DNA from 3 places in the Allobosea sp. P2_A10 genome. Region 2 is predicted to be linked to each of the others. Evidence: predicted binding sites of a transcription regulator. Region 2 holds the regulator's gene; each other region holds the start of a gene.

Region 1 (5,911 bases), on a different contig from region 2:
GAACGCGTCCGGCGTCGTCGAGCGCTACACCCCCTTCGTCAACTACCTCGCCAAGGAACTGGGCACAAAGGTCACGCTGCGCATCGCCAGCGACTATGCCGCCCTGATCGAGGGCCAGCGCGCCGGCAACATCCATATCGGCATGTACGGCCCCTCCTCCTTTGCCCGCGCCCTGATGACCGGCGCCAAGATCGACGCCTTCGCCATCGAGACCAACCTCGACGGCACCAAGGGCTACTATTCGGTCTTCTACGTGAAGAAGGATTCGCCCTACCAGAAGATCGAAGACCTCAAGGGCAAGAACCTCGGCCTCGTCGATCCCAATTCGACCTCCGGCAACAACGTGCCGCGCTTTGCGCTCGACGGCATGAAGATCGAGCCCGAGACCTATTTCTCTAAGGTCGTCTACACCGGCAGCCACGAGAACGCGGTCATCGCGCTCGGCCAGGGCACCGTCGACGTCGCCGCCAACTGGTGGAACGACGAGCAAGAATCCAACCTCCTGCGCATGTCGCGCAAGAACATGGTCAAGGCCGAGGATTTCCGGATCATCTACAAGTCCGAGCAGATCGTGAACTCGCCGATGGCCTACCTCACGGACCTGCCGACCGACCTCAAGACCAAGATCCGCGACACGGTGCTGAACCTCGCCACCAAGGACAAGGTCGCCTTCGACAAGATCTACGAGGGCAAGCAGGGCCCGCTCGTCGCCGTCGACAACAAGGCCTACGACCCGATCATCGAACTGAACAAGTTCGTCGACGCTCTCCGCAAGAAGAAGTCCTCGTAAGGTTTTCTGGCCCGACTCAAAACCAGCTGGCGCGAGGAACCCTCTCCCGGAGGGAGAGGGCAGGTTGAGGGGTCGAACGTTCTCCGCATGAGACGTCACCTCGCCGCCGCGTGCGATTGGCTTCGTGCCTGGCTGGTCAAAGGACCCACACCTCACCCCTGCCCCTCTCCTTACAGGAGAGGGGTTCCCCGCGCCCAATCGGCAACGGATCCGCATTGCAATGACCCTCGCGATCGACCGCAACGACCCCGCGATCCGCGCCCATTCCGAGACCTACGCCCACGCCATGTCGGCAAAGCGCCGGCAGACGCTGATCGGCGTCGCGATCTTTGCAGCCCTGGTCTGGCTTGCCGCTCTCGGCTCGGAGGTCGATCCCGGCAAGTTCATCGAGAACGCATGGCGCTTTCCGAAATACATCCTCGAGACCATGCCGACCCTGCGCTGGGCGACGCTTAGCGCCGACATGGCCGAGTGGTTCTGGGGCATCAAAGGCTGGCTCAAGCTGCTCTGGCAGACCATCCTGATCGCCTATACCGGCACGATCCTCGGCGCGGTCGGCGGCTTCCTGCTTTGCTTCGTCGCCGCCGCCAATCTCGGACGTTCGGGCTGGCTGCGTTTCGCCACCAAGCGCTACCTCGAATTCTGCCGCACCGTCCCCGAGATCGTCTTCGCGCTGATCTTCGTCATCGCCTTTGGTCTGGGCCCGCTGCCCGGCGTTCTGGCCATCGCGATCCACACCACCGGCGCAATGGGCAAACTCTTCTCCGAAGTCGTCGAGAACATCGACATGAAGCCGGTCGACGGCCTGACCGCGACCGGGGCGGGCTGGTGGCAGACGATCCGCTTCGCGGTGGTGCCGCAGGTACTCTCCAACTTCGCCAGCTACTCGCTGCTGCGCTTCGAGATCAATGTGCGCGGCGCCTCGATCATGGGTTTCGTCGGAGCAGGCGGCATCGGCCAGGATCTGATCGAGGCGATCCGGAAATTCTACTTCACCGACATCAGCGCCATCCTGCTGCTGATCATCGTGACGGTGATGCTGATCGACTACGGCACCGAGCGCCTGCGCCACGCTCTCCTCAGCCTGGAGCATGGCCGATGAGCCTCGCCCTCTCGCCCGATGACCGCGCGGCGATCGTCGCCCGCCACAAGGCCGCGATCGACGGCTCGCTGAAGACGCGCCTGATTACGATCGCGGTCGTCACCGCGCTCGTGGGGCTGTTTGGCTACGGGCTCGCCTCGCTCGAGGTCTCGTTCTGGCGAATCGTCTCCGGCTTCGGCAATCTCGGCACCTTCGTCGTGCTGATGCTGCCGCCCGATCCCGGCTCGCTGGCCCGCGCCATGCTCTTCGTCAAGGCGTTGTTCGAGACGATCGCGATCGCCTTCCTCGGCACGATCCTGGCCGCCATTCTCGCCTTCCCGCTCGGCTTCATCGCAGCCCGCAACGTCGTCGCCAACTCGGTCGTGCATTTCCTGGCGCGGCGCTCGCTCGACACGGTGCGCGGCGTCGATGCCCTGATCTGGGCGCTGATCTGGGTCAATGTCGTGGGTCTCGGCCCCTTCGCCGGCATGCTCGCGATCATGACCAGCGATCTCGGCGCGTTCGGCAAGCTCTATTCGGAAGCGATCGAGTCCGCCGACCGCAAGCCCGTCGAGGGCGTGACCTCGCTTGGCGGAAGCAAGCTGCACGAGATCCGCTTCGGCCTGATTCCGCAGGTGCTGCCGGTGATCGCAAGCCAGGTGCTCTACTACATCGAATCCAACACCCGCTCCTCGACCATCATCGGCATCGTCGGCGCGGGCGGCATCGGGCTCTATCTGGCCGAGACCATCCGCACGCTGGAATGGCAACAGGTTTCGTTCCTGATCCTGCTGATCCTCGCCGCGGTGACGGCGATCGATTTCCTGTCGAGCAAGCTACGCTTTGCGATCATCGGGCAAAGGGCTGAGTAGCCCTTTCCTTCGTCCTCAAGGGAGAAGGATTGCTCACTCCGCGAACGGTTCGACCACCATCTCCATGCGCTCTCCGGCGAAGACGCTGTCGACGAGGTGGATCGGCGTCAGGTCGGGCAGCGCGTCGACCGCCATCGAGACCATCACGGCGGCGCCAGGCGCGATCTCGAGCAGCGCGGCCTCACGCTCGCTGGCGAGCCTCGCCGCCAGCCGCGTCGAGCGCCGGACATAATCGTCGATGCCCACCGCCCTGAACGCCGCCGTCATTGAGGCATCCGCCTTTCGATAGACCTCGTCGAAGCCCGGAAAACGCGCGACCGAGAGCCAATGCGTGCCCGTCCCCATCGGGGTGCTGTCGGCGAGGCTCAAGCCCTCCAGCCGCCACAGCGGCGCGCCGGCCTTGAGGCCTAGCTGCGCGCATGTCTCGACATCGCCCACGACCTGCTCCGCCGACAGCATGCGGCTGGAGGCGGAGATGCCGAGTTTGCCGAAATTGGCGCGCATGCTGACGCGCCGGCCGATCGGATAGGGCAGACGCCTCGCACTGACCTGCGTGCCGCGTCCGCGCGAGACCGAAACCAGCCCCTGCTCGGCAAGATGGCGGAAGGCCTGCCGCACGGTATGCCGATGCACGCCAAAGCGCTCCGCCAGCGCGACCGAGGCCGGCAGGGTGTCGCCCGGTGCGTAAGTCCCCGTCTCGATCTCGGCCGCGAGGCTGTCGGCGATCCGCCGCCAGGCGGTGCCCACATCGGTCGCCTGATCCGTCACAGAAATGTCGCCCAAAATGTATAGACCTTTCCGCGCAAGGCGGCTATTATAGTCTAGACATTAGCGAGTGGCCAGACGACGCATGACGACGACCCAACGCTCCGAACGACAAGGCTGGATGGCGGTTCTCGCGCGCGCCACGCGCGCCGAGATCGAAGCGCTGGCTGGTAGCGACCTGCCGGCTCACGACCTGCTCAAGGCGCCCGAAACCGGCACGGTCATGGTCGAAGGCCGCGCTGGCGGCGCAGGCCGGCGCTTCAATCTTGGCGAGGCGACGGTGACGCGCTGCGTCGTCAGGCTCGAAGATGGCGCGATGGGGTTTGCCTATGCGCTCGGCCGTGACGGCCGGAAGGCAAGGCTCGCCGCGATCCTCGACGCAAGGTTGCAAGGCGAAAATGGGGGCGGCGCTCTCCATGAGGGCGTGAGGGATCTCGCCAGTCGGCAAGCCGCGGCGCGCGACCTCGCCTCGCGCAAGGCGGCTGCCACCAAGGTCGATTTCTTCACACTGGTCAGGGGCGCGTGATGGCACCGACGATAACGGCGGGCTTTTCGGAGCCGGTGTTCCAGTCGCAGGCGGCGTTTCGCAGTCTTCTCGCAGCACTCTCCGAGCCGGGCCTCGTCCAGACCCTGCCTGCAGCGATCGCGCCGCCGCAGGGACTGAACGCGGCCACCGCCACAGCCCTGCTGACGCTCGCGGACTACGAGACGCCGATCTGGTTGCCCCAGGTGCTGCGCGAGGGCGCGGCCGGCGCGTGGCTGCGCTTCCATTGCGGCGCGGCGATCCTCGCCGAGCCGACAGGGGCCGCCTTCGCCGTCATCGACGGAGCCGCTCAAGCCCCGCTGCTGGCAGCTTTCGATGCCGGCCACGACCAGTTTCCCGATCGCTCGGCAACGATCTTCGTGCAATGCGCGGCGCTGACAGGTGGGGCTCCGGTTACCCTGAGCGGCCCCGGCATCGAGGACTCGCGCTGCATCGCGCCGCAGGGGCTGCGGACAGATTTCTGGGACGAGGTCGCCGCGAATTCCGAACTGTATCCACTTGGAATCGATCTCGTGCTGAGCTGCGGCGACGCCCTGATCGGCCTGCCGCGCACCACGCAGATCCGGGAGATCGCCTGATGTATGTCGCGGTCAAGGGCGGCGAGGCCGCTATCCTCGCCACGCATGATCTGGTCGCCGAGGCGCGCCGGGGCGACGAGGCCGTGCCGGAAATTTCGGTCGCGCAGATCCGCGAGCAGCAGGGTCTCGCCTGTGCCCGCGTCATGAACGAGGGCTCGCTTTACGACATGGATCTCGCGGCGCTGGCGTTGAAGCAGGCGCAGGGCGATGTCATCGAGGCCGCCTTCCTGATGCGCGCCTATCGCACGACGCTGCCACGCTTCGGCTCGTCGGAGCCGGTCGATACCGCAGCGATGGCGATCCGCCGCCGCGTCTCGGCGACCTACAAGGATCTGCCGGGCGGACAGGTGCTCGGGCCGACCTATGACTACACCCACCGTCTGTTCGATTTCGCGCTGATGGACGACGCTGAAAGCGACGTCGTCGCCTCTCGACCTGCTATTGCTCCCCTCGACGCCACGATGCCGCGCGTGCCCGACATCCTCGGCGCGGAAGGTCTGATGGAGCCGGAGACGCCGCCCGAAGGCGATCCGCGCCCCTTCGACCTGACCCGCGAGCCGATCTCCTTCCCGGCCGAGCGTGACGTCCGCTTGCAGGCGATGGCGCGCGGCGACGAGGGCTTTTTGCTCGGCCTCGGCTACTCCGTACAGCGCGGCTTTGGCGGCAATCACCCTTTCGTCGGCGAAATCAGGGTCGGTGAAGTCTCGGTCGAGCTCGTGCCGGAGGAACTCGGTTTTGCCGTCGATCTCGGCGAGATCACCCTGACCGAATGCCAGATGGTCAACCAGTTCCAGGGCTCGAAGGCGGTCGCGCCGCAGTTCACCCGTGGCTACGGCCTGTCCTTCGGCCATGCCGAGCGCAAGGCGATGTCGATGTCGCTGGTCGACCGGGCGCTGAAATGCCGCGAGTTCGGCGAAGCGGCGGAGTACCCGGCGCAGCAGGACGAGTTCGTGCTCTACCACTCCGACAACGTCGAGGCGGCCGGCTTCGTCGAGCATCTCAAGCTGCCGCATTACGTCGATTTCCAGGGCGAGCTCGAACTGATCCGCCGCATCACCCGCGAACGCGCCGAACGGCTGGTACGCGAAGACGAAGCCCTGCCGGAGGCCGCGGAATGAACGCGCATCAGACCTTGCCGGCCGACGATACAAAGCCGGCTTATAATTACGCCTATCTCGACGAACAGACCAAGCGCATGATCCGCCGGGCCTTGCTCAAGGCCGTCGCGATCCCCGGCTATCAGGTGCCGTTCGGCTCGCGCGAGATGCCGCTGGCTCGTGG
Region 2 (5,911 bases):
GCTACGCCTTCCCCGAACTGCTGATCGACGTGGTCAGGCTGCAGAAGGCCGGACAGCGCGACGCCGCCCACGACATCTTCGACGCGCATCTGCCGCTGCTGCGCTACGAGCAGCAGCTCGGCATCGGGCTTGCCGTGCGCAAATACACCATGATGAAGCGCGGCATCCTGGGCAGCGACGCCCAGCGCAAGCCGGGGCCAGCAATCAGCGCGATGGCCAAGGCGGAGGTGGACTACCTGCTGGCGCGCGTAGCCAAGCACGATCCGCGCGCCAAACTTTGAGACGAACCACCGCCGTCATTCCGGGCGCAGCGAAGCGGAGACCTGGAATCCATCATAAAGCCCAGCGCCTTTCGATGGATCCCGGGTCAAGCCCGGGATGACGGCGGTGGTTTCTGGAAGACCTACTCCAGCCAGGTCGCGATGCCAGCAGCCGCCGCGACGCCTGTCGAGAAGCAGGCTTGCAGCAGATAGCCACCGGTCGGGGCTTCCCAGTCCAGCATCTCGCCCGCGACGAAGACGCCGGGCAGACGCTTCAGCATGAAGCCGTCATCGACCTCGCCGGTCACGATGCCGCCGGCCGTCGAGATGGCCCGCGCGATCGGGGCCATGCCGGTCAGGGTCAGCGGCGCGGCCTTGATGAGAGCCGCGAGCAAGGCCGGCTCCTGCGGCAGGGCAGCGCCCGCGCTTTCGCGCAGCACGGCGATCGCGGCCGGCGACAATCCAGCCGCCTTGCGCAGATGGTTGCTCAGCGTCTCGCCCTTGCGGCGCTGGCCCAGCCTCTCGATCAGGCGAGCGGTTTCCATGTCCGGGCGCAGATCGAGCGTGATCGCGGCCTTGCCGTCGCGCAGCACCGCCTCGCGCAGCAGGCCCGACAGCGCGTAGACCGCGCCGCCCTCGATGCCGTCAGCGTCGATCATCGCCTCGCCGGTGGCCTGGCGCTCGCCGCATCTGATGACGAGGCGCTTCAGCGGGACGCCGGCGAAGCGCTCGCGCATCATCGGCGACCAGTCGACCGTGAAGCCGCCATTGGCCGGAAGCAGCGGCGCGACGGCGACGCCTCGCTCGGCCAGCAATGACGCCCAGCCGCCATCGGAGCCGAGGCGCGGCCAGCTCGCGCCGCCGAGCGCCAGCAGCGTCGCGTCGGCCCGGACAGCCTGCGTGCCGCCATCGCGGGTCTCGAACAGCAGCGCGCCATCCTCGCTCCAGCCGGTCCAGAGGTGGCCGGCGGCGAGCGTAACGCCTTGCCCTTGCAGACGACGCAGCCAGGCGCGCAGCAGCGGCGAGGCCTTCATCGCCTCGGGGAAGACGCGGCCGCTCGTGCCGACGAAGCTGTCCGCGCCGAGTTCGTCGGCCCAGTCGCGCAGCGCCTGCGGGGGGAAGGCGCGGATCGCGGGTTCGAGCCAGCCTTGCGCCGTGCGGTAGCGCGTCAGGAAAAGGTCGAGCGGTTCGGAGTGGGTGAGATTCAGCCCGCCGCGCCCCGCGAGCAGGAATTTGCGCGCCGGCGACGGCATGCGGTCATAGATGGTGACGCGATGGCCGGCGAGCGAGAGCCGTTCGGCGGCGATGAGGCCGGATGGGCCTGCGCCGATGATCGCAATGGTTTTGGCTTGCATGGCGGAGGGCTTGGGGCCGGCGAGAGCGCGGGTCAAGCTCCGTCGTCATGCTCGGTCTTGCCCCGAGCATCTCGTGCTCGCTTTCGGTGTTTCATCCTGCGTGAGATTATCGGGGCTAGCCCGATCATGACGTCGCGCCGTCAGCCCCGCGCGAACGTCTCGTCGAAGGCGTAGCCCGCGCCGCGCACGGTGCGCAGCGGGTCCTTGGCGTCGCCCGGCGTGATCGCCTTGCGCAGGCGGCCGACATGGACGTCGACGGTGCGCTCGTCGATGTAGACGTCGCGGCCCCAGACGGCATCGAGAAGCTGGGCCCGGGAATAGACGCGGCCAGGCGCCTGCATCAGAAATTCAAGCAGGCGAAACTCGGTCGGGCCGAGATGGAGCTCCATGCCCGAACGGCGGACGCGCCGCGTCGTGCGGTCGAGCTCGAGATCGCCGGCGGCGAGCAGGCCCGCGACGTGGCCTGGTTTGGCGCGGCGCAGCAGCGCCTGGATGCGCGCGATCAATTCAGGCAGCGAGAACGGCTTGACGACATAGTCATCGGCTCCGGTGGCGAGCCCGCGCACGCGCTCGGTCTCCTCTCCGCGCGCGGTCAGCATGATGATCGGCACGCGCTCGGTGTCGCGGCGCGCGCGCAGCCGGCGGCAGAGCTCTATCCCCGACAGGCCCGGCAGCATCCAGTCGAGGAGGACGAGATCGGGCGTGTTGTCGCGCAGATGAAGCTCCGCATCGTCGCCGCGCGCGACGCTGTCGACCTCGAAGCCTTCGGCCTCGAGATTGTAGCGCAACAGCAGCGTCAGCGGCTCCTCGTCCTCGACGATCAGGATGCGTGCGGGCATGTCTTGGCTGTCCCTGGGACGACGACGCGGCTCAGGAGCCGGTCACCGCCTCGACCTCGATGTTGGTGGTGTCGAGCTTGGGCCGGTTGATGTCGAGCGTGCCGCCGGTGACGAGGTAGTGGATCGTCTCGGCGATGTTGGTGGTGTGGTCGCCGATGCGCTCGACATTCTTGGCGCAGAACAGGAGATGCGTGCAGAAGGTGATGTTGCGCGGATCTTCCATCATGTAGGTCAGCAGCTCGCGGAAGAGCGAGGTGTAGAGCGCGTCGATCTCGCCGTCGCGGTGCCAGACCTCCATCGCCTTCTGCTCGTTGCCGGCGGCATAGGCGTCGAGCACATCCTTGAGCTGGGCCTGGACGAGACGGCTCATATGTTCGAGGCCGACCACGGCGCGCTGGGGCGGCTGGAACTGGCCGGAGATCGCGACCGCGCGCTTGGCGATGTTCTTGGCGAGGTCGCCGACGCGCTCGATGTCGGAGGCGATGCGGATCGCCGAGATCAGCTCGCGCAGATCGTTGGCCAGCGGCTGGCGGCGCGCGATCGTCAGCACGGCGCGCTCCTCGACATCGCGCTGGAGGTTGTCGAGGCGCTGATCGGCCGAGATCACCTTCTGGGCGAGCGCCGTGTCGCGGCGCACCAGCGCCACCGTGGAATCGCCGAGCATGCGCTCGGACATGCCGCCCATCTCGGCGAGGCTGCGGCGCAGCGCCTCGAGTTCGGCGTCGTAGGAGCGGACGATATGGTCGGACATGGGAGGGAGTCCTCTGGCGGCGGATGCAGGGATGCTTGAAACGTCTCGTCGGCTCAGCCGAAGCGGCCGGTGACGTAGTCCTGCGTCTGCTTCTTGTGCGGGTTCATGAAGATGGTGTTGGTCGGGGCGAACTCGATGACCTCACCGAGATACATGAAGGCGGTGTACTGCGAGATGCGCGCCGCCTGCTGCATGTTGTGGGTCACGATGACGATGGTGAAGTCGGTCTTGAGCTGCTCCAGCAGGTCCTCGATCTTGCCGGTCGAGATCGGGTCGAGCGCCGAGGTCGGCTCGTCGAACAGGATCACCTCCGGCTTCTGGGCGATGGTGCGGGCAATGCACAGGCGCTGCTGCTGGCCGCCAGACAGGCCCATGCCCGACGCCTTGAGCTTGTCCTTGACCTCGTCCCAGAGCGCGGCGCGGCGCAGCGCGCCCTCGACGCGATCGTCGAGTTCCGATTTCGGCGGCTTCTCGTAAAGGCGGATGCCGAAGGCGACGTTGTCGTAGATCGACATCGGGAACGGCGTCGGCTTCTGGAAGACCATGCCGATGCGCGAGCGCAGCTCGTTGACGTCGACCTCGTTGGAGATGACGTTGCGGCCGTCGAGCATGACCTCGCCGGTGGCGCGCTGCTCGGGATAAAGCGAGTAGATCCGGTTGAAGATGCGCAGCAATGTCGACTTGCCGCAGCCCGACGGGCCGATCAGCGCCGTGACGTGGCGGTCGCGGAAGTCGAGGTTGATGTTCTTCAGCGCCTTGTGCTCGCCGTAGTAGAAATCGAGGTTCTTGACCGCGATACGGACCATGGCGTCGGCATCGAGCGATTGCGGGCTGAGTTCAAGGGTCGAAAGCATCGAAGATTTCCTTCGGATCTGACGCGACGGGTTTTGTCTTGTGAGTTACTTCGCGCCGCGCACGATGCGGCGGGCGACGAGCGAGAGCAGCAGGATCGAGACCGTGATGATCAGCGAACCCGCCCAGGCGAGCTGCTGCCAGTTCTCGTAAGGCGCGGAGGCGAACTGGTAGATCGTCACGGGCAGGTTGGAAACGCCGCCCGAGAGCGTCGGCGAGAACCAGAAATTATTGTTCAGCGCGGTGAAGATCAACGGTGCGGTTTCGCCGGCGATGCGGGCGAGCGCCAGCAGGATGCCGGTGACCATGCCGGATTTTGCGGCGCGCCAGGTGATCGCGGTGATCACGACCGAAGGCGGGGCGCCGAGCGCGGCGCCGGCCTCGCGCAAGGGTCCCGGAACCAGCCGCAGCATGTCCTCGGTGGTGCGCACGATGACCGGGATCGCGATGATGCCGAGCGCGACGCCGCCGGCCCAGCCGGAATAGCCGCGGAACGGCTCGACCAGGATGACGTAGACGAACAGGCCGATCAGGATCGACGGAGCCGAGAGCAGGATGTCGTTGATGAAGCGGATCAGGTCGGCGAGCTTCGAGCCCTTGCCATATTCCGCGAGATAGGTGCCCGCCAGCACGCCGATCGGCGTCGCCACGACGATGCCGAGGAAGGTCAGCACGATCGAGCCGACGATGGCGTTGGCGAGGCCACCGCCCTCCGAGCCCGGCCCCGGCGTGACCTGCGTGAAGGTCGCGACGGAGAGCCCGCCGACGCCCTTCACGATCAGCATGCCGAGGATCCAGAACAGCACGACGATGGCGAGCAGCGTGAAGCCGGTCGCGATGAGCTTCATCGCCCTGTCGGCGGTGCGGCGCGACTGGCGCACGCGGCCCCAGGGGACGATCGGAATGGGTTGCGCGGCGGAGGGTGTCGTCATGGTCATGGCCGAAGATCCGTTCAGAAGGACTTGACGCGTGCGACGAGGATGCGCGCGATGACGAGGACGACGAAGGTGACGAAGAACAGGATGCAGCCCAGCGCAATCAGCGAGTTGAGCTGGAGACCCAGCGCCTCGTTGAACTCATTGGCGATGCGCGAGGCGATGGTCGAGCCCGGATCCATGATCGATGCCGATAGCCGGTTGGCGTTGCCGACGACGAAGGTCACCGCCATCGTCTCACCCAGCGCACGACCGAGGCCCAGCATCACCGCGCCGATGATCGAGACGCCGGCCTGCGGCACCAGCACATGGCGCACCACCTCCCAGGTTGTCGCGCCGATGCCATAGGCGCTCTCGCGCAGCACCGAGGGAATCTGGTCGAGCATGTCACGCACGATCGAGGCGATGAAGGGGATGATCATGAAGGCTAGGATGATGCCCGCCGTCAGGATGCCCAGCCCCGAGGGCGAGCGCGAATACAGCACCGTGCCGACGATCGGGATGCCCTCGACGATATTCGAGAGCGGGATCTGAACATAGGCCGCAAACAGCGGCACGAAGACGAACAGGCCCCACATGCCGTAGATGATCGAGGGCACGGCGGCGAGCAACTCGACCGTCGTCGAGACCGGCTGCTTGAACCAGGGCGGGGCGAGCTGCGTCAGGTAGACCGCGATGCCCAGCGACAGCGGCACGCCGATGACGAGCGCGATCAGCGCGGTCGAGAGCGTGCCGACGATGGCGGGCCAGGCGCCGTATTTGTCGTTCTGGGTGTCCCAGACGCTGGAGGTGATGAAGCCGAGGCCAAACTCGCGGAAGGCAGGCCAGCCGCCGATCACCATCGAGAGCATGATGCCCGCGAGAAGAACCAGCACCAGCAGCGCGGCAAGGAAGCTCGCATTGCGGAAGACTAGATCGA
Region 3 (5,911 bases), on a different contig from region 2:
GGCTCTCGCCGGACTCTTCCCGGAGAGCTGATCAGGCGCGGTCGGGCGTCGGACCGCTGGTCGGCTGCGCGACGAGGCGAGCGTGCATCGCCTCGATAAGAAGCTCATGCGCTCGCGCCGCGATCGCATCGAGCGACGGCGTCTTGACAAACATCGCGGCAGCCGTCTCCGCCAGCTCCTCGCGGCTTGGCAGCACCGGAAGATGCAGTTGCGCCAGTGCGTCATGCGCCTGCTGCTGCATCTCGGCCAGACGGTCGCCGGCGCGATGCTGCAGATCGGCCAGCGCGAGGCGCAGATCCGCCAGCGTCATCGTCGGCAGGTGCAGGTCCGACAGGCTCGGCGTCGCCGCATAGGCTTCCCGGAAGGCGGCGAGCGCGCGTTCCAGCGGCACGGAAGCGGCCAGCCGCTCGGCCGAGCGCTCGATCACGCGCGGCGGCAGCGCCTGCGAGCGATCGATGATCGCCTGCGGCGGCGATTTCAGCTCCCAGACCAGCCCGAGCTTCGACAGGCCCAGGATCAGATACCAGGTCGGATCCCACTGCCACCAGCGGAAGCCTTGGCGGACGCTGTACTGATAAGCATGATGGTTGTTGTGCCAGCCTTCGCCCATGGTGATGATCGCGAGCCACCAGTTGTTGCGGCTCTCGTCGCCGGTGACATAGTCCTTGTCGCCATGCACATGCGCCAGGGAGTTGATGCAGAAGGTCCCGTGATAGACCGCCACCGTCGACCAGAAGAAGCCGACGAACAGCCCGGCCCAGCCATCGATGGCAAAGCAGAGCAGCGCCAGCAGGATGGCGGGCGCGATCTCGAATCGATGCAGCAGCCGCAGCTCCGGGAACTTCGTCAGGTCGGTGATGGTTGAGCTGTCGAAGCGGTTGTGCTGCCGCGAAAAGATCCAGCCGAGATGGGAATAGGCGAAAGAGGTGTGCACCGGCGAATGCACGTCGTGTTCGGTGTCGGCATGACGATGATGATGCCGGTGCTTCGAGGCCCACCACAGCACGCTCTTCTGCGCCGTCGACTGCGCCAGCAAGGCCAGCACGAGCTGGAAGAAGCGGCTGGTCTTGTAGGTCCGGTGCGAGAAATAGCGGTGATAGCCGCCGGTGACCGCAAACATCCGCAGCCAGTAGAGCCCGATCGCCAGCCAGACTGAGGTCCAGGTGACGCCGCTCCAGAGCGCGCCGAGGCAGGCGACGTGCGCCAGCACGAACGGAACCGCCGAGGGGTAGACGATGTCGCCGTCGTCATGATGGGGCGTGCTGTCGGTCAAGAATGCCTCGGTCGCTTCGGTTGGCCGGGTGACATGTAATCAGTCGGACCGATTCACGCATCGGCCATGTCTAGGAAACAGGACGCGCTATTGCTCCGCAAGGGGGCCGCTTGCCGCATGCGCCGATACTGCTCCGGTTTTATGAATCCGTCTCGCCCGTCATCGAACCGTCACGCTAGGATGGCTTCAAGACCAACAAGAAGGAGACCGATGTGTCCAAACCAGCGAGCGGGACGAAAGCCAGACTCATGAATATGGAGCCATCGGAGATCAAGGCGGCCGAGCCCGCTCCCGCCAGCGAAGCGCAGAACCTGCGCGAATCGCCCTTGCGCTTCATGAACCGCGAATTGTCCTGGCTGCAGTTCAACCGGCGCGTCATGGAAGAAGCCTCCAACCGCAATCATCCGCTGCTGGAGCAGCTGCGCTTCCTGTCGATCTCGGCGGCCAATCTCGACGAGTTCTTCATGGTCCGCGTGTCGGGCCTGCGCGAGCAGCTCAAGGCCGGCGTCGTCACCAAGAGCCAGGACGGTCTGAACCCGGCCGAGCAGCTGGCCGAACTCGGCAAGGCGGTCGTGGCCCTGACCAACGACCAGCAGGCCCGTTGGGTCGGGCTCAAGGGCGATCTGCACGAGAACCGCATCCACCTGCTCGATCCTGCCGAAATCGGCCCTCAGGAACGCCTCTGGCTCGAGGATTACTTCCTGCATTATGTCTTCCCGGTGCTGACGCCGCTGGCGATCGACCCGGCGCACCCGTTCCCCTTCATTCCCAATCTCGGCTTCACCCTGGCCTTGGCGCTTGAGCGCATCAGCGACGGGCGCCAGCTCGACGCGCTCATTCGCGTGCCGATCAAGATGGACCGCTTCATCGAGCTGCCCGATCTGGCGCGCGAGGGGCTGCATCGCTTCATCACGCTCGAGGACACGGTCTCGCTGTTCATCGCCAAACTCTTCCCGGGGTATGACGTGAAGGGCACCGGCTCCTTCCGCGTCATCCGCGACTCCGACCTCGACATCGAGGAGGAGGCCGAGGATCTGGTGCGCGTCTTCGAGACAATGCTGAAACAGCGTCGGCGCGGCGTCGTGATCCGGCTCGAGGTCAGCGTCGGCATGCCCGTGCATCTGCGCCGCATGATCGTGCGCGAACTCAAGGTCGACGCCGACGAGATCGTCGATGTCGCCGGCATGATCGGCCTCAACGAGTTGTCGCAGCTCGTCGGCGTCGATCGCCCGGACCTGAAGTTCAAGCCCTACAACGCCCGTTTTCCCGAGCGCATCCGCGAGCACGGCGGCGATTGCTTCGCCGCCATCCGCCAGAAGGACCTGATCGTCCATCACCCCTATGAGAGCTTCGACGTCGTCGTGCAGTTCCTGCAGCAGGCAGCGCGCGATCCCGCCGTCGTGGCGATCAAGCAGACGCTCTACCGGACCTCGTCGAACTCGCCGATCGTCTCGGCGCTCGCCGAAGCCGCCGAGGCCGGCAAATCGGTGACGGCGTTGGTCGAGCTCAAGGCGCGCTTCGACGAAGAGGCCAATATCCGCTGGGCCAAGGATCTGGAGCGCGCCGGCGTGCAGGTCGTCTACGGCTTTATCGAGCTCAAGACCCACGCCAAGCTTTCGATGGTGGTGCGCCGCGAGGCCGGCCAGCTCGTCAGCTACTGCCATATCGCGACGGGCAACTACCACCCGATCACGGCGCGCATCTATACCGACGTGTCTTTCTTCACCGCCGATCCGGTGATGTCGCAGGATGTCGCGCGCATCTTCAATTTCATCACCGGCTATGCCGAACCGGCCGAGCTGGAGAAGATGTCGGTCTCGCCGGTCGGCCTGAAGCCGCGCCTGCTCGCCGACATCGCCGAGGAGATCGCGCACGTCAAAGCCGGTCGCAAGGGCGCGATCTGGGGCAAGTGCAATTCGCTCGTCGACCCCGAGATCATCGACGCGCTCTATGATGCGAGCCAGGCCGGCGTCGAGATCGACTTCGTCGTGCGCGGCATCTGCTGCCTCAGGCCTGGCGTGAAGGGCCTGTCCGAGAACATCCGCGTCAAGTCGATCGTCGGGCGCTTCCTCGAACACACCCGCATCTACGCCTTTGGCGCCGGCCACGGCCTGCCCTCGGTCAAGGCCAAGCTCTACATCTCCTCGGCCGATCTGATGCCGCGCAATCTCGACCGCCGTGTGGAGGCGCTGACCCCGATCCTGAACGCGACGGTGCACCAGCAACTGCTCGAACAGATCATGCTGGCGAACTTTCTCGACAACGAACAGAGCTGGACGATCTTGCCCGATGGTGGATCGCAACGCATTGTCCCGGCGCCGGGCGACGAGTCGTTCAACGCCCACAAATATTTCATGACCAATCCGAGTTTGTCCGGACGTGGAAAATCGCTCTCCAATTCCAGCCCTCGCAGCCTTCCCAAACGGGCGGGCAAGAAAGGCTGACGCTGCGCCGGTGTTCGTGCCCGGGCGGTTGAGCCTGGGCGAGACCATCGCGATCGTCGACATCGGCTCCAACTCGGTGCGTCTCGTGGTCTACGAGATGCTGGCGCGCGCCCCGGCGCAGGTCTTCAACGAGAAGGAGATGGCAGGCCTCGGCCGTCAGGTCGCGACCACCGGCCGGCTCGCCGAGGACACCATGGCCAGAGCGCTCGAGGCGCTGCTGCGTTTCCGCATCCTGTGCGAGGCGATGCAGGTCGGCGCGATCCGCGTCATCGCCACGGCCGCCGCGCGCGAGGCCGCCAATGGCCCGGCTTTTCTGGCGAAGGCCGAAGACGCCATCGGCCAGCCCATCGAACTGATTTCGGGCGGGCGCGAAGCCTACCTCTCGGGGCTGGGCGTGATTTCCGGTATCGATTCACCCCACGGCGTCGTCGGCGATCTCGGCGGCGGCTCGCTCGAACTGATCTCGGTTGATGGCGACAGGGTGGGCGAGGGCATCAGCCTTCCCATTGGCGGGCTCGCGCTGATGGACCGCGCCAAGGGCCAGCTCAAGCTCGCCGAGAAGATCGTCCGCGATCAGCTCGACCATCACCCGCAGATCGCGGCGATGCGCGGCAAGGATTTCTTCGCCGTCGGCGGCACCTGGCGCGCACTGGCGACCCTGCACCAGCGCCAGTCCGGCTATCCGCTCAACGTCATGCACGGCTACACGGTGCCCGCGCGCGACGTCGCCGATTTCGCCCGGCTGGTCGAGCGAGCCGACGGGGCTGTGCTGGAGGCGATCGACGCCGTCTCCTCGGCGCGGCGTCCGCTCCTCGCCTATGGCGCGCTGGTGCTCGACCTGCTGATCAAGCGCGGCCGGCCGCGCGCGGTGGTGATCTCGGCCAATGGCGTGCGCGAGGGCCTGCTGCACGACATGCTGCCCGAGCATGAGCGCCGGGTCGATCCGCTGCTGCGCGGCGCGCAGGACTACAACCAGCTGCGCGCCCGCGAGCCGCGCCATGGCGCCGACCTGATCGCCTGGGTGGAGCGGCTGCTCTCCAGCGCCGGCCTGCCGGAGGAGCCCGGCGGGCGACGCCTGCAGGATGCAGCCTGCCTGCTCTCCGATATCGGCTGGCGCGCCCATCCCGACTATCGCGGCGAGCAGAGCCTCAACGTCATCGCGCACGCGGCCTTCAGCGGCGTCGACCATGTCGGCCGCGCTTTCCTCTCGCTGGTGGTGTTCCACCGCTATGCCGGGGCCAAGGGCGCATCGCCTGCGGCCGATGGCCTGCGGCGTCTGCTCGAACCGCGTCTGCTGGAGCGTGCGCAACTGCTGGCGGCCGCGTTCCGGGTCGCTTATCTGCTGTCGGCCGGCATGCCCGGCATTCTGCCCCGAGCGACGTTGACCTGCATCGACAGCCGGCTCGTGCTGCGGCTTGATGACGGGCTGCACGCTTTGTCGAGCGAACGCGTCACGGGCCGCCTCAAGCAGCTTGCGAAGCTGCTCGGCCGCGAGCACGAGATCAGGCTGGGTTGATCAGCCGACCGAAACCCGGCCTCTGACGATCCGCAGGCTCAGAGCGCCGTTCTTGAGCGCGATCGCCTTGTCGCCGAACACCTCGCGCCGCCAGCCCTTGAGCGCGGGCACGTCGGCCTCGTCGTCGAAAGCGATCGCCTCCAGATCGTCGGAGGACGCGATGATCTTGGGCGCGACGCGTTCCGCGTCGGCGACGGCCTTGAGCAGCACCTTGAGCAGATCGAGCACCGCGCCATTGGCGGCACGGCCGCGTTCGCGCTCAAGCCGCGGCAGCGTCTTGGGATCGAGCGCCAGCCCGCGCGCGATCGCGGCCAGCACTTCGCCGCCCGCCCGCGAGCGCTCGAAGCCGTTGGGGACCGAACGCAGTTCCGCCAGCGCCTCGACCGAGACCGGTCCGCGCTGGACGATGTCCATCATCGCATCGTCCTTGAGCACGCGCTGGCGCGGCACGTCGCGCGTCTGCGCCTCGCGCTCGCGCCAGGCGGCGACCTCCATCAGCAGTGCCAGCTCCTTTGGCTTGCGGATGCGGCCTTTCAAGCGCATCCACGCGTTCTCGGGCTTGACCTCGTAGGTGCCGGGCGAATTCAGCACCGCCATTTCCTCGGCGACCCAGGCTTCGCGGCCGCTCGCCTTGATGTCCGCGTCGAGCGCCAGATAGATGTCGCGCAGATGCGTGAC

What was found. Region 2 encodes PhoB, which activates phosphate uptake and scavenging genes when phosphate is short. Its sites were predicted from a motif close to TGTCATNNANCTGTCAT; they were not measured.
Region 1: a site for PhoB is predicted at 3,506-3,522, ahead of phnF (phosphonate metabolism transcriptional regulator PhnF). Genes of this name have one in related genera too.
Region 3: a site for PhoB is predicted at 1,431-1,447, ahead of AC1DZY_RS22065 (RNA degradosome polyphosphate kinase). Genes of this name have one in related genera too.

Annotation. Positions count from the first base shown of each region.
Region 1 covers NZ_JBFUCS010000001.1:752,058-757,968, forward strand. Annotated here, with positions in the region: gene phnD (phosphonate ABC transporter substrate-binding protein) at 1-790, shown strand, start outside; gene phnE (phosphonate ABC transporter, permease protein PhnE) at 1,011-1,892, shown strand; gene phnE (phosphonate ABC transporter, permease protein PhnE) at 1,889-2,743, shown strand; gene phnF (phosphonate metabolism transcriptional regulator PhnF) at 2,777-3,490, opposite strand; gene phnG (phosphonate C-P lyase system protein PhnG) at 3,594-4,034, shown strand; gene phnH (phosphonate C-P lyase system protein PhnH) at 4,034-4,630, shown strand; gene AC1DZY_RS03670 (carbon-phosphorus lyase complex subunit) at 4,630-5,748, shown strand; gene AC1DZY_RS03675 (alpha-D-ribose 1-methylphosphonate 5-phosphate C-P-lyase PhnJ) at 5,745-5,911, shown strand, end outside.
Region 2 covers NZ_JBFUCS010000013.1:29,215-35,125, forward strand. Annotated here, with positions in the region: gene AC1DZY_RS18230 (dihydrodipicolinate synthase family protein) at 1-281, shown strand, start outside; gene AC1DZY_RS18235 (TIGR03862 family flavoprotein) at 404-1,615, opposite strand; gene phoB (phosphate regulon transcriptional regulator PhoB) at 1,756-2,454, opposite strand; gene phoU (phosphate signaling complex protein PhoU) at 2,486-3,205, opposite strand; gene pstB (phosphate ABC transporter ATP-binding protein PstB) at 3,259-4,059, opposite strand; gene pstA (phosphate ABC transporter permease PstA) at 4,105-4,995, opposite strand; gene pstC (phosphate ABC transporter permease subunit PstC) at 5,010-5,911, opposite strand, start outside.
Region 3 covers NZ_JBFUCS010000019.1:25,781-31,691, forward strand. Annotated here, with positions in the region: gene AC1DZY_RS22055 (P-loop NTPase family protein) at 1-31, shown strand, start outside; gene AC1DZY_RS22060 (acyl-CoA desaturase) at 32-1,273, opposite strand; gene AC1DZY_RS22065 (RNA degradosome polyphosphate kinase) at 1,528-3,717, shown strand; gene ppx (exopolyphosphatase) at 3,728-5,233, shown strand; gene rnd (ribonuclease D) at 5,234-5,911, opposite strand, start outside.